Regions from separate parts of the Lysinibacillus sp. JK80 genome, predicted to be linked through region 2. Evidence: a T-box and tRNA genes for the amino acid it is inferred to sense, from the RefSeq annotation. Region 2 holds a T-box; the other regions hold tRNA genes.
What was found. The T-box of region 2 lies ahead of metG (methionine--tRNA ligase). A T-box ahead of a tRNA ligase gene usually reads a tRNA of that ligase, here a tRNA-Met.
Positions count from the first base shown of each region.

Region 1: it has a tRNA-Met gene. The T-box ahead of metG (methionine--tRNA ligase) is inferred to sense a tRNA for this amino acid. The anticodon was not compared.
Region 3: it has a tRNA-Met gene. The T-box ahead of metG (methionine--tRNA ligase) is inferred to sense a tRNA for this amino acid. The anticodon was not compared.

Region 1 covers NZ_CP058997.1:3,501,231-3,505,487, reverse strand. The annotation lists rRNA gene HXV90_RS17700 (23S ribosomal RNA) at 1-798, shown strand, start outside; rRNA gene rrf (5S ribosomal RNA) at 909-1,024, shown strand; tRNA gene HXV90_RS17690 (tRNA-Val) at 1,035-1,110, shown strand; tRNA gene HXV90_RS17685 (tRNA-Thr) at 1,114-1,189, shown strand; tRNA gene HXV90_RS17680 (tRNA-Lys) at 1,197-1,272, shown strand; tRNA gene HXV90_RS17675 (tRNA-Leu) at 1,290-1,374, shown strand; tRNA gene HXV90_RS17670 (tRNA-Gly) at 1,411-1,485, shown strand; tRNA gene HXV90_RS17665 (tRNA-Leu) at 1,491-1,579, shown strand; tRNA gene HXV90_RS17660 (tRNA-Arg) at 1,588-1,664, shown strand; tRNA gene HXV90_RS17655 (tRNA-Pro) at 1,674-1,750, shown strand; tRNA gene HXV90_RS17650 (tRNA-Ala) at 1,767-1,842, shown strand; tRNA gene HXV90_RS17645 (tRNA-Met) at 1,871-1,944, shown strand; tRNA gene HXV90_RS17640 (tRNA-Ile) at 1,952-2,028, shown strand; tRNA gene HXV90_RS17635 (tRNA-Ser) at 2,044-2,136, shown strand; tRNA gene HXV90_RS17630 (tRNA-Met) at 2,190-2,264, shown strand; tRNA gene HXV90_RS17625 (tRNA-Asp) at 2,268-2,343, shown strand; tRNA gene HXV90_RS17620 (tRNA-Phe) at 2,402-2,477, shown strand; tRNA gene HXV90_RS17615 (tRNA-Gly) at 2,483-2,556, shown strand; tRNA gene HXV90_RS17610 (tRNA-Ile) at 2,558-2,634, shown strand; tRNA gene HXV90_RS17605 (tRNA-Asn) at 2,639-2,715, shown strand; tRNA gene HXV90_RS17600 (tRNA-Ser) at 2,727-2,817, shown strand; tRNA gene HXV90_RS17595 (tRNA-Glu) at 2,820-2,891, shown strand; gene HXV90_RS17590 (VOC family protein) at 2,951-3,367, opposite strand; gene nadA (quinolinate synthase NadA) at 3,533-4,257, opposite strand, start outside.
Region 2 covers NZ_CP058997.1:4,266,628-4,270,884, reverse strand. The annotation lists gene rsgA (ribosome small subunit-dependent GTPase A) at 212-1,282, shown strand; gene fosM (FosM family fosfomycin resistance protein) at 1,300-1,725, shown strand; gene HXV90_RS21375 (HAD hydrolase-like protein) at 1,741-2,388, shown strand; T-box leader at 2,476-2,736, shown strand; gene metG (methionine--tRNA ligase) at 2,794-4,257, shown strand, end outside.
Region 3 covers NZ_CP058997.1:3,493,148-3,497,404, reverse strand. The annotation lists gene HXV90_RS17570 (cysteine desulfurase family protein) at 1-114, shown strand, start outside; rRNA gene rrf (5S ribosomal RNA) at 392-507, shown strand; tRNA gene HXV90_RS17560 (tRNA-Val) at 518-593, shown strand; tRNA gene HXV90_RS17555 (tRNA-Thr) at 597-672, shown strand; tRNA gene HXV90_RS17550 (tRNA-Lys) at 680-755, shown strand; tRNA gene HXV90_RS17545 (tRNA-Leu) at 773-857, shown strand; tRNA gene HXV90_RS17540 (tRNA-Gly) at 894-968, shown strand; tRNA gene HXV90_RS17535 (tRNA-Leu) at 974-1,062, shown strand; tRNA gene HXV90_RS17530 (tRNA-Arg) at 1,071-1,147, shown strand; tRNA gene HXV90_RS17525 (tRNA-Pro) at 1,157-1,233, shown strand; tRNA gene HXV90_RS17520 (tRNA-Ala) at 1,250-1,325, shown strand; tRNA gene HXV90_RS17515 (tRNA-Met) at 1,354-1,427, shown strand; tRNA gene HXV90_RS17510 (tRNA-Ile) at 1,435-1,511, shown strand; tRNA gene HXV90_RS17505 (tRNA-Ser) at 1,527-1,619, shown strand; tRNA gene HXV90_RS17500 (tRNA-Met) at 1,673-1,747, shown strand; tRNA gene HXV90_RS17495 (tRNA-Asp) at 1,751-1,826, shown strand; tRNA gene HXV90_RS17490 (tRNA-Phe) at 1,885-1,960, shown strand; tRNA gene HXV90_RS17485 (tRNA-Gly) at 1,966-2,039, shown strand; tRNA gene HXV90_RS17480 (tRNA-Ile) at 2,041-2,117, shown strand; tRNA gene HXV90_RS17475 (tRNA-Asn) at 2,122-2,198, shown strand; tRNA gene HXV90_RS17470 (tRNA-Ser) at 2,209-2,299, shown strand; tRNA gene HXV90_RS17465 (tRNA-Glu) at 2,302-2,373, shown strand; gene HXV90_RS17460 (ABC transporter ATP-binding protein) at 2,513-3,307, opposite strand; gene HXV90_RS17455 (FecCD family ABC transporter permease) at 3,323-4,257, opposite strand, start outside.

The sequences.
Region 1 (4,257 bases), 770 kb from region 2:
TACAACTTGTACAGGATAGGTAGGAGCCAGAGATCTCGGAGCGCCAGCTTCGAAGGAGGCGTCGGTGGGATACTACCCTGGTTGTATTGAAATTCTAACCCATGCCCCTTAGCGGGGCAGGAGACAGTGTCAGGCGGACAGTTTGACTGGGGCGGTCGCCTCCTAAAAGGTAACGGAGGCGCCCAAAGGTTCCCTCAGAATGGTTGGAAATCATTCGTAGAGTGTAAAGGCACAAGGGAGCTTGACTGCGAGACCTACAAGTCGAGCAGGGTCGAAAGACGGGCTTAGTGATCCGGTGGTTCCGCATGGAAGGGCCATCGCTCAACGGATAAAAGCTACCCCGGGGATAACAGGCTTATCTCCCCCAAGAGTCCACATCGACGGGGAGGTTTGGCACCTCGATGTCGGCTCATCGCATCCTGGGGCTGTAGTCGGTCCCAAGGGTTGGGCTGTTCGCCCATTAAAGCGGTACGCGAGCTGGGTTCAGAACGTCGTGAGACAGTTCGGTCCCTATCCGTCGTGGGCGTAGGAAATTTGAGAGGAGCTGTCCTTAGTACGAGAGGACCGGGATGGACACACCGCTGGTGTACCAGTTGTCTTGCCAAAGGCATCGCTGGGTAGCTATGTGTGGACGGGATAAGTGCTGAAAGCATCTAAGCATGAAGCCCCCCTCAAGATGAGATTTCCCATTACGCAAGTAAGTAAGATCCCTCAAAGACGATGAGGTAGATAGGTTCGAGGTGGAAGTGTGGTGACACATGGAGCTGACGAATACTAATCGATCGAGGACTTAACCAAAAAAGTTTGAAACATTCAATGCACCGTTTATCCAGTTTTGAAAGAGCAAATCTTTCTAAAAAGAGAGCTTCTAGACACAGCAGTACGCCGTGTATGGAAGGTCGACATAGTCTAGTGATGATGGCAAAGAGGTCACACCCGTTCCCATACCGAACACGGAAGTTAAGCTCTTTAGCGCCGATGGTAGTTGGGGGCTTCCCCCTGTGAGAGTAGGACGTCGCTAGGCATAATACCCAGGAGGATTAGCTCAGCTGGGAGAGCATCTGCCTTACAAGCAGAGGGTCGGCGGTTCGAGCCCGTCATCCTCCACCATATGCCGGTTTAGCTCAGCAGGTAGAGCAACTGACTTGTAATCAGTAGGTCGTGGGTTCGATTCCTATAGCCGGCACCATTTTTTCGAGCCATTAGCTCAGTTGGTAGAGCATCTGACTTTTAATCAGAGGGTCGAAGGTTCGAGTCCTTCATGGCTCACCATTTATAAATAATAATAAGCGGGTGTGGCGGAATTGGCAGACGCACTAGACTTAGGATCTAGCGCCGCAAGGCGTGGGGGTTCGACTCCCTTCACCCGCACCATTATTTTCATTGCCAGATAAAAAAGCTTATGCACATGCGGAAGTAGTTCAGTGGTAGAACACCACCTTGCCAAGGTGGGGGTCGCGAGTTCGAACCTCGTCTTCCGCTCCAAATGTGCCGGGGTGGCGGAACTGGCAGACGCACAGGACTTAAAATCCTGCGGTAGGTGACTACCGTACCGGTTCGATTCCGGTCCTCGGCACCATTTTAAATGCGCCCGTAGCTCAATTGGATAGAGCGTCTGACTACGGATCAGAAGGTTATGGGTTCGACTCCTGTCGGGCGCGCCAAAAGAACAACGGGAAGTAGCTCAGCTTGGTAGAGCACTTGGTTTGGGACCAAGGGGTCGCAGGTTCGAATCCTGTCTTCCCGACCATTTCCAAAAAGATTATGGGGCCTTAGCTCAGCTGGGAGAGCGCCTGCCTTGCACGCAGGAGGTCAGCGGTTCGATCCCGCTAGGCTCCACCATAAGTAAATTAACCAGTATAAAGATCCTGGCGGCGTAGCTCAGCTGGCTAGAGCGTACGGTTCATACCCGTAAGGTCGGGGGTTCGATCCCCTCTGCCGCCATCTTAAAGGACCTTTAGCTCAGTTGGTTAGAGCAGACGGCTCATAACCGTCCGGTCGCAGGTTCGAGTCCTGCAAGGTCCACCATTTATATATTGTAACGGAGGTATACCCAAGTCTGGCTGAAGGGATCGGTCTTGAAAACCGACAGGCGGGTAACACCGCGCGGGGGTTCGAATCCCTCTACCTCCTCCAGTTTTAAATTTTTATAAATGGTGCTTTAAAAACTCGAAACAACATAAAATTATCGCGGGGTGGAGCAGTGGTAGCTCGTCGGGCTCATAACCCGAAGGTCGTTGGTTCAAATCCGGCCCCCGCAACCAAAAGGTCCCGTGGTGTAGCGGTTAACATGCCTGCCTGTCACGCAGGAGATCGCCGGTTCGATCCCGGTCGGGACCGCCATTTTTAAAATAAAAGTCATGAGAAGCAAAAAAGTGAGCAAGCTTAGCATGGACGAAATGGGTCAGTAGCTCAGTTGGTAGAGCATTAGATTGAAGCTCTAAGTGTCGGCGGTTCGATTCCGTCCTGACCCACCATTTATGCGGGTGTAGTTTAATGGTAAAACCTCAGCCTTCCAAGCTGATGTCGTGGGTTCGATTCCCATCACCCGCTCCAAGGGCCTATAGCTCAGCTGGTTAGAGCGCACGCCTGATAAGCGTGAGGTCGATGGTTCGAGTCCATTTAGGCCCACCATTATTCCGAAGTAGCTCAGTTGGTAGTAGCACCTGACTGTTAATCAGGTTGTCGCAGGTTCGAGTCCTGCCTTCGGAGCCATTTTTTATTTTGGGGAAGTACTCAAGAGGCTGAAGAGGCGCCCCTGCTAAGGGTGTAGGTCGGGTAACCGGCGCGAGGGTTCAAATCCCTCCTTCTCCGCCATGGGCCCGTTGGTCAAGTGGTTAAGACACCGCCCTTTCACGGCGGTAACACGGGTTCGAATCCCGTACGGGTCATACTAGAAACAGTAGATGCAATTGCATCTACTGTTTTTTGATATTCATAGATACAAAATTTACTCTTGATTCAATGCATTTTCATCCATATAAACTACTTCCCAGATATGCCCATCTACATCTTGAAAACCCCAACCATACATAAATCCGTGATCTTGTGGTTCACTATAAGGTTTACCACCAGAGGCAAGTGCCTTATTCACTAGTTGATCTACTTGTTCTCGGTTTTCAGCAGAGAGACATAAGATTGCTTCTGCAGAAGTAGTAGTATCTGTAACTTCTTTTTTACTAAATCCTTTAAATCGTTCTTCAACCATTATTAATACGAAGATATTTTCATTAATAATCATTGAGGCTGTTGTTTCATCACTGAATTGTTGATTGAACTCAAAACCTAATTCCTTAAAAAAACTGATAGATTTGTTTAGATCTTTTACTGGTAAATTGATAAAGATATTTTTCGATTGAAAAGCCATTTAGTATCACCTCCAAATTGACAGTATCATGGAGCATAAAGTCGTGTCAATTATAGCAAAGCGGGGCGCAAATGGAAGCCATTAGCACTATTAGAAGTAGGCGTTATGTCAACAAAAACAGAAAGGTTATATCTTCAACCTTTCTGTTTAAAAAGTTTTAACTATTTATCCTCTGGCTAGCATTCTTTCAAGTGAACTAAGTGCTTCAGCGGTAGTATGTTCATCTACTTGTATACGGTTATGAGGTTGACCTTGCTCAATACTTTCTAAGCTCCATAACAAATGTGGAAGGTCAATTCGATTCATTGTTAAACAAGGACAAAAGTTTTCGTTTAAGGAGACAATATGTTTATCAGGATGCTGCTTAATAATGCGATTGACAAGGTTCATTTCTGTTCCAATTGCCCATGCAGATCCGCTTGGAGCTCGATTGATTGTATCAATAATGTATTTTGTGGAGCCTGCATCATCAGCCGCTGCAACCACTTCACGGCTGCACTCAGGGTGAACAATTATCCTCATAGTCGGGTGTTCTTTGCGAATAACCTCTGTATGTTGAACAGTAAAACCTTCGTGCACAGAGCAGTGACCCTTCCAAAGAATAACCTGGATATTTTCAAGTGGCTCTTTTGTTTCGAGCAAGTTCTTATGCGGATTCCAAACAGCCATATTTTCAAGAGGTATACCTAAATCATAGGCAGTATTTCTTCCTAAATGTTGGTCAGGTAAAAAGAAGATACGCTGTTTTTGGGTAAAAGCCCATTGAACAAGTTCCTTTGCATTCGATGAAGTGACACAAGCACCACCATGTCTTCCAGTAAAGGCTTTAATAGCCGCAGTTGAGTTAACATAGGTTAGAGGAATAATCGTATCACCAAAGAGTTCTTGAA
Region 2 (4,257 bases):
TTCAATTTCACACGCCTAAAATATACAAAGTGACGCCGTGCCATAACTCGGGGTATTTGTGTATCTTTTAAACGTGCCTGTGAAACCTTGTAACTGCCGAATTGCAGCTACAAGGTTTTTTATTGTAGTTCCAAAAGGTGAATTGCGATAGGGCCTCTTGCGGATGACAACTATTTTCGCTGAGGCATCATACGTTTAGGAGGAAAATAAATTGAATTTAACAACATTAGGTTTTACAACATATTTTGAAGAGCAAATGATAGAAATGAAAAAACAGGCTAAATTAAAAAATTGTGTGCCTGCAAGGGTTACTTTAGAGCATAAGCATTCTTATCGGGTGTTAGCTGAAGAGGGAGAATGGCTTGCGACAATTGCTGGTCATTATGCGTATACCTCTTTAGCTCGGGAGGACTATCCAGCAGTTGGTGATTGGGTGCTAGTGGAGAAAATGCCTGGTGAGGAACGAGCAATTATTCATCAGCTATTCCAACGAAAATCTGTATTTTCACGTAAAGTTGCAGGAACGGAAATTCAAGAACAGATTGTCGCATCAAATGTCGATATTGTGTTACTTGTTATGAGCTTGAACGCAGATTTTAATATTCGACGTTTGGAGAGATATTTAGTGGCTGCTTGGGATTCAGGTGCAAAGCCCATTATTGTCCTGACAAAAGCTGATTTATGCGAGGATGTTTCGAGCTTAGTACAAGAAGTGGAGTCTGTAGCCTTTGGTGTGGATATCTTCGTAACGAGTGCTCTATCGGGCGAAGGTCTAAAGGAAATTCAGAAGCTATTCACAGAGGGGGTCACGGGGGCACTATTGGGGTCTTCAGGAGCAGGGAAGTCCACATTAACAAATGCTTTATGTGGTGAGATACTGATGAAAGTAGCGGGTATACGTGAGGATGATGCCAAGGGACGACATACAACAACCCATCGAGAGCTAGTAGTATTGCCTGCTGGTGGCTGTCTAATTGATACGCCAGGGATGCGTGAGCTTCAACTGTGGGATCAAGGGGATAGTTTAGCTTCTAGCTTTCAAGATATTGAGGAACTAGCGACAGCTTGTCGTTATCGTGATTGTACACATCAAAAAGAGCCTTATTGTGCTGTGCAGCAAGCTATTGTAGATGGGGACTTGGACCAATATCGTCTACAAAGCTATTTTAAGCTGCAAAGAGAATTGGCTTATATGGAGCGCAAAACAAATACGCAAGCAAAACTTGAGGAGCAACGCAAGTGGAAGCAAATAGCCAAGGGAATGAAAAAGGGGAAGAAATAATCAATAGGAGCACAGCCATGACAATTCAAAACATCAATCATTTATTGTTTTCAGTTTCTAATTTAGAGGAATCCATCACATTTTATGAAAAAGTATTCGATGCCAAGTTGCTAGTAAAGGGGAACAGCACAGCCTATTTGGATGTAAATGGGCTGTGGCTAGCTCTGAATGTAGAAAAGGATATACCACGTAATGACATCCATCATTCCTATACACACATTGCTTTCACAATCGCTGAGGATGACTTTGATAAGGTGTATGACAGATTGGTGCAGCTAAAGGTCAATATTTTAGCAGGTCGGCAAAGAGATGAAAAGGATAAAAAATCGATTTACTTTACAGATCCTGATGGTCATAAATTTGAATTTCATACAGGAACTTTGCAGGATCGTTTGGATTATTATAAGCAAGAAAAGCAGCATATGGTGTTTTTGGATAACTAATTAAGGAGAGATTTTATGAATAAAGCGTTTATTTTTGATATGGACGGAACATTATTTCAAACCAATCTTATTTTAGAGCCTGCGCTCGATGCAACATTTGATGTGCTGCGGACAAACGGCTTGTGGCAGGGAGAAACACCTATAGAAAAATATAGAGAAATAATGGGGGTTCCTTTACCTGTTGTGTGGGAAACATTATGTCCTATGCATGCTTTAGAGATACGAGAAGAGAGCAATGTATTATTCCATGTAAAGCTGATTGAGCAAATACGTGGACATAAAGGTGCTTTGTATCCAAACGCTGAACAAACCCTCGCAACATTGTCAGAGAACTATCCGTTATACATAGCGAGTAATGGACAGGTTGACTATTTACAAGCAATCGTCGAAACCTATCAGTTGGAGCGTTTTATAAAGGGAATCTATAGCATTCAAGCAATTGCAAGTGGGCATAAATCGGATCTGGTCAAAAGAGTTGTAGATGAAAATAAAATTGATTATGGAGCAGTGGTAGGAGATCGTTCTTCGGATATCCAAGCTGCACAGGACAATCAATTACTATCAATAGGTGTTCGCTTTGACTTTGCACAAGATAAGGAGTTAGAAAAAGCAGATATAGTAATTGATGATTTAACTGATTTGCTAAAGGTTACATTAGATTAACTCGAGAAAATGAATCAAAAAAAAGACGCTTTTACAACAATCATTGCATTTCCTCACAAGAAGGCGTAAAATAATGCCAATCCTATAGAAAAAGCATTGAGAAGGAAAAGTAAATTGGATTAGCATTTTGTAGAGAGCCTCTGTTGGTGGAAATGAGGTAAATGAACCCTTTTGAAAATGACCTTTGAGCTTCGTACCGAAAGCTTTTTAGCCAGTAGATTACGACGAGATGGGCACTCGTTACAACAGCAGCAGTATCTCTTTTTTGAGTGAAGACGTACTGATAGAGGCAAATAGTGTAAGCTATTTGTAAATATAGGTGGTAACACGGGTATACTCGTCCTAATCAGATTTGATTAGGGCGATTTTTTTTTACCATTTTTTCTGTGAGGGGAGCAATTTAGAATGACGATTGTTATTGGAGGCGCTTGGCCGTATGCAAATGGCTCTTTGCATTTAGGGCATGTTGCCGCATTATTACCAGGTGATATTTTGGCTAGATATTACCGACAAAAAGGTGAGCAGGTTTTATATGTATCAGGCAGTGATTGTAATGGTACACCCATTTCTATACGTGCCGCACAAGAGAATACAACGACAGAAGCTATAGCTAATCACTATCATGAGGAGTTTACTAGATGCTTTCATGATTTAGGATTTACCTATGATTTGTACACAAGAACGGATGCGGAGCACCACCATGAATCCGTTAAGGCCCTTTTCTTACAGCTACTGGCTAATAATTTCTTATACAAAAAGAAAATTGAACAGGCTTACTGTGAGACGGATAAACAATTTCTACCAGATCGATTTGTCGAGGGGCTCTGTCCAAATTGTGGAGCGAAAGCAAGGGGAGATCAATGTGATAACTGCTCAGAAATTTTAGACCCATTGGATTTAATTGATAAGCGCTGCAAAATTTGTGGGAACGAACCTGTTATTCGGGAAACTGAGCACTTTTATTTTACCTTTAGTCAATTTCAAGGAAGGTTGGAGTCTTATTTAGCACAAGCGAAAGCCGAGAAACGTTGGCGTGACAATGCTTTAGGGTTAACGGAGCGATACTTGGCAGAGGGAGTTCCTGACCGAGCGGTAACAAGAGATTTACCGAATGGCATAGATGTTCCAGTGCCAGGTTTTGAAGGGAAAAAAATATATGTATGGATTGAAGCTGTAGCAGGGTACTTAACAGCAAGCTTGGAATGGGCAAAAGAGCATCAAATAGCTATTGAAGATTTATGGAATGAAGAGACCATTTCATACTATGTACATGGGAAGGATAATATTCCATTCCATACAGTTATTTGGCCAGCCATTTTAATGGGAATTGGATCCAAGGCATTACCTACCCATATCGTATCTAATGAGTATTTAACATTAGAAAAACGCAAATTATCTACTAGTCAGAATTGGGCTGTATGGGTTCCTTATATTTTAAGCCGTTATGATGCGGACTCTATTCGTTACTTCTTAACGATGAATGCGCCAGAAAATCGTGATACTGATTTTTCATGGCGGGAATTTATTTATAGCCATAATGGCGAACTACTCGGAGCCTATGGCAATTTTGTAAACCGTACATTGAAGTTTATTGAGAAATCATTTGCTTGTCAGGTGCCACAAGCGGAGGTGGATAGCGACATTCGAAAACAAACCGTACAATTGTTTAATGAAGCGGGTGTTCTTATCGAAGGTGGTCATTTCAAACAGGCGTTAGAATCGATTTTTGAGTATATTCGCGGTGCTAATCGTTATTTTGATGAACAACAGCCATGGCTACAGGTAAAAGAAAACGTAGAGGCAGGTAATCGTACATTAGCAACTTGCGTCTATATCATTGCGAATTTAGGACAGCTGCTGCATCCTTTC
Region 3 (4,257 bases), 770 kb from region 2:
CTATCAATGGGGTTCTCTTTGGAAGCGGCACGCCAATTTTTTAGAATATCTTTTGGTCCTTCCACTAAACTTGAGGATATTGTAAAATTAAAAATAGAGCTTTCAAATATTTAACGAAAAGACGAGTGAAGGATTATCTATATTCTTCACTTGTAGTGAAATAGATTATAAGTTAATAATATCGGCAAATAAAATAATTGTTTTCTTTTGAACCAACAATTGCTATAATATTTTGCAGGGCAATATTTTCTCTTACTTAACAAAAATATCTTTAAAAAGTAATAATTTCTTTTTTTTATAAAAAAGTATTGCACAATGTTAGAAAACGTTATACAATAATTCTTGTCTTGAAGGACAGGTAAACAACTTCAAAACATGATACATAACCAAGTCTAGTGATGATGGCAAAGAGGTCACACCCGTTCCCATACCGAACACGGAAGTTAAGCTCTTTAGCGCCGATGGTAGTTGGGGGCTTCCCCCTGTGAGAGTAGGACGTCGCTAGGCATAATACCCAGGAGGATTAGCTCAGCTGGGAGAGCATCTGCCTTACAAGCAGAGGGTCGGCGGTTCGAGCCCGTCATCCTCCACCATATGCCGGTTTAGCTCAGCAGGTAGAGCAACTGACTTGTAATCAGTAGGTCGTGGGTTCGATTCCTATAGCCGGCACCATTTTTTCGAGCCATTAGCTCAGTTGGTAGAGCATCTGACTTTTAATCAGAGGGTCGAAGGTTCGAGTCCTTCATGGCTCACCATTTATAAATAATAATAAGCGGGTGTGGCGGAATTGGCAGACGCACTAGACTTAGGATCTAGCGCCGCAAGGCGTGGGGGTTCGACTCCCTTCACCCGCACCATTATTTTCATTGCCAGATAAAAAAGCTTATGCACATGCGGAAGTAGTTCAGTGGTAGAACACCACCTTGCCAAGGTGGGGGTCGCGAGTTCGAACCTCGTCTTCCGCTCCAAATGTGCCGGGGTGGCGGAACTGGCAGACGCACAGGACTTAAAATCCTGCGGTAGGTGACTACCGTACCGGTTCGATTCCGGTCCTCGGCACCATTTTAAATGCGCCCGTAGCTCAATTGGATAGAGCGTCTGACTACGGATCAGAAGGTTATGGGTTCGACTCCTGTCGGGCGCGCCAAAAGAACAACGGGAAGTAGCTCAGCTTGGTAGAGCACTTGGTTTGGGACCAAGGGGTCGCAGGTTCGAATCCTGTCTTCCCGACCATTTCCAAAAAGATTATGGGGCCTTAGCTCAGCTGGGAGAGCGCCTGCCTTGCACGCAGGAGGTCAGCGGTTCGATCCCGCTAGGCTCCACCATAAGTAAATTAACCAGTATAAAGATCCTGGCGGCGTAGCTCAGCTGGCTAGAGCGTACGGTTCATACCCGTAAGGTCGGGGGTTCGATCCCCTCTGCCGCCATCTTAAAGGACCTTTAGCTCAGTTGGTTAGAGCAGACGGCTCATAACCGTCCGGTCGCAGGTTCGAGTCCTGCAAGGTCCACCATTTATATATTGTAACGGAGGTATACCCAAGTCTGGCTGAAGGGATCGGTCTTGAAAACCGACAGGCGGGTAACACCGCGCGGGGGTTCGAATCCCTCTACCTCCTCCAGTTTTAAATTTTTATAAATGGTGCTTTAAAAACTCGAAACAACATAAAATTATCGCGGGGTGGAGCAGTGGTAGCTCGTCGGGCTCATAACCCGAAGGTCGTTGGTTCAAATCCGGCCCCCGCAACCAAAAGGTCCCGTGGTGTAGCGGTTAACATGCCTGCCTGTCACGCAGGAGATCGCCGGTTCGATCCCGGTCGGGACCGCCATTTTTAAAATAAAAGTCATGAGAAGCAAAAAAGTGAGCAAGCTTAGCATGGACGAAATGGGTCAGTAGCTCAGTTGGTAGAGCATTAGATTGAAGCTCTAAGTGTCGGCGGTTCGATTCCGTCCTGACCCACCATTTATGCGGGTGTAGTTTAATGGTAAAACCTCAGCCTTCCAAGCTGATGTCGTGGGTTCGATTCCCATCACCCGCTCCAAGGGCCTATAGCTCAGCTGGTTAGAGCGCACGCCTGATAAGCGTGAGGTCGATGGTTCGAGTCCATTTAGGCCCACCATTATTCCGAAGTAGCTCAGTTGGTAGTAGCACCTGACTGTTAATCAGGTTGTCGCAGGTTCGAGTCCTGCCTTCGGAGCCATTTTTATTTTGGGGAAGTACTCAAGAGGCTGAAGAGGCGCCCCTGCTAAGGGTGTAGGTCGGGTAACCGGCGCGAGGGTTCAAATCCCTCCTTCTCCGCCATGGGCCCGTTGGTCAAGTGGTTAAGACACCGCCCTTTCACGGCGGTAACACGGGTTCGAATCCCGTACGGGTCATACTAAGTGCAGTAGATGAATTTACATCTACTGCACTTTTTAATTTACTTGATATTTAGATTTATAACATAGCTATAATAAATGAAAGCCTACACAGAATGATTAAACTGTGTAGGCTTGTTGTTTTTTAAATTAGTGATTAAATTTTTCGTCCTTTTCCATATGGGATGCAAAGAGGTGTACCAAAGATTGGATCTGTCGTCATTTGGCAATCAAGGTCAAACACATGATTAACTAAATCAGTGGTCATAATTTCTTCTGGTTTCCCTTGACGATAGACACCACGGTCACGCACTGTAATAATATGATCGGCATAGCGACAAGCAAGATTAATATCATGTAGTACCATAACAATAGTTCTCTTTTGCTGTTGGTTCAATTCGAATAGTAAATCTAAAACGTCTATTTGATGAGTTAAATCTAAGTATGTCGTAGGCTCGTCTAAAAGAATGATATCTGTATCTTGAGCAAGCGTCATAGCTATCCAAGCACGTTGACGTTGTCCCCCTGATAGCTCATCTACTGGTCTATCTTGTAAATGCTCGGTACCTGTAGCTTTTAAAGCGTTTAAAACGATTTCTTCATCTTTTTCAGTCCACTGTTGTCGCCAACTTTGGTAAGGATAGCGACCTTGTTTCACAAGTTGTAGGACAGTTAAGCCTTCTGGTGCAACAGGAGATTGAGGAAGAATAGAGAGGTTTTTAGCCACTTGTTTTGTTGATAATTTAAAAATATCCTCACCGTCTAATAAAACGGAGCCTTTTTTAGGTTTTAATAATCGAGCAATGGAGCGTAAGAGTGTGGATTTACCACAGCCATTCGCTCCGATTAATACAGTAATTTCATTCAAAGGAATAGATAAATTGAGATCTTCGATAATATTGAAATCACCATAACTTAATGTTAGAGATTTGGTTAATAAAGATTCAGTCATGTAGTATAGACTCCTTTATTTTTTAGGGTTTCTAAATAATAAATAAATAAAGTAAGGAGCACCGATAGCAGCAGTAAAGACGCCTGCGGGTACTTCTAATGGGCTAAATGCTGTACGACCTATAATATCTGCAACCATTACAAGCAATGCACCAATTGCAGCGGATGCTGGAATAAGTACACCGAACGATGAACCAACAATGCGTCGTGCAATATGAGGAGCCATTAATCCTACAAACCCAATAGCACCAGCAAATGCTATGGCACTCGCTACTAAACTGGAACATAATAGAATTAAGTAAAGGCGTGTTTTTTGAACAGGTTGCCCTAGGCTTGATGCTGTATCATCACCTAATTCTTGAACATTTAACTGCCGAGTAATAAAAAAGGTGATAAGTAGAAGTACAATAATCAATGGAACAACGATTTGTACTTGATCCCAATCCGAACTTTTGACACTACCCGTAATCCATTTATTCGCTTCACTTGCTTGATAAATTGGGCCGATAATCATTAACATTGTAGTAATTGCTTGCATGAATGCCGACACGCTAATACCGATTAAGACAAGACGATTTGGTGTGACACCATCTTTCCAAGCAAATAGGTAGACTATACATCCGACGATAGTAGCCCCTATGAATCCTGCTAATGGCAACCACTCTATACTAACTGTTAAAGAGTGATTAGAATCACTGAAAATGGCTAAGAAACCAACAACCGCTGCCCCACCACCAGCAGATATGCCGATTATATCAGGTGAGGCAAGTGGATTTTTAATGATTCCTTGTAAAACTGCACCTGCGACGGCTAACGCCATTCCAGCAAACAAGGCCATGAAAATTCGAGGCATTCGAAAATCAATAATAATCAGTTGATCAAAATCTGAGCCGTAACCAAAAAAAGCTTGTAAAACTTTAAATGGATTGATGAATGAATCACCAAATGATG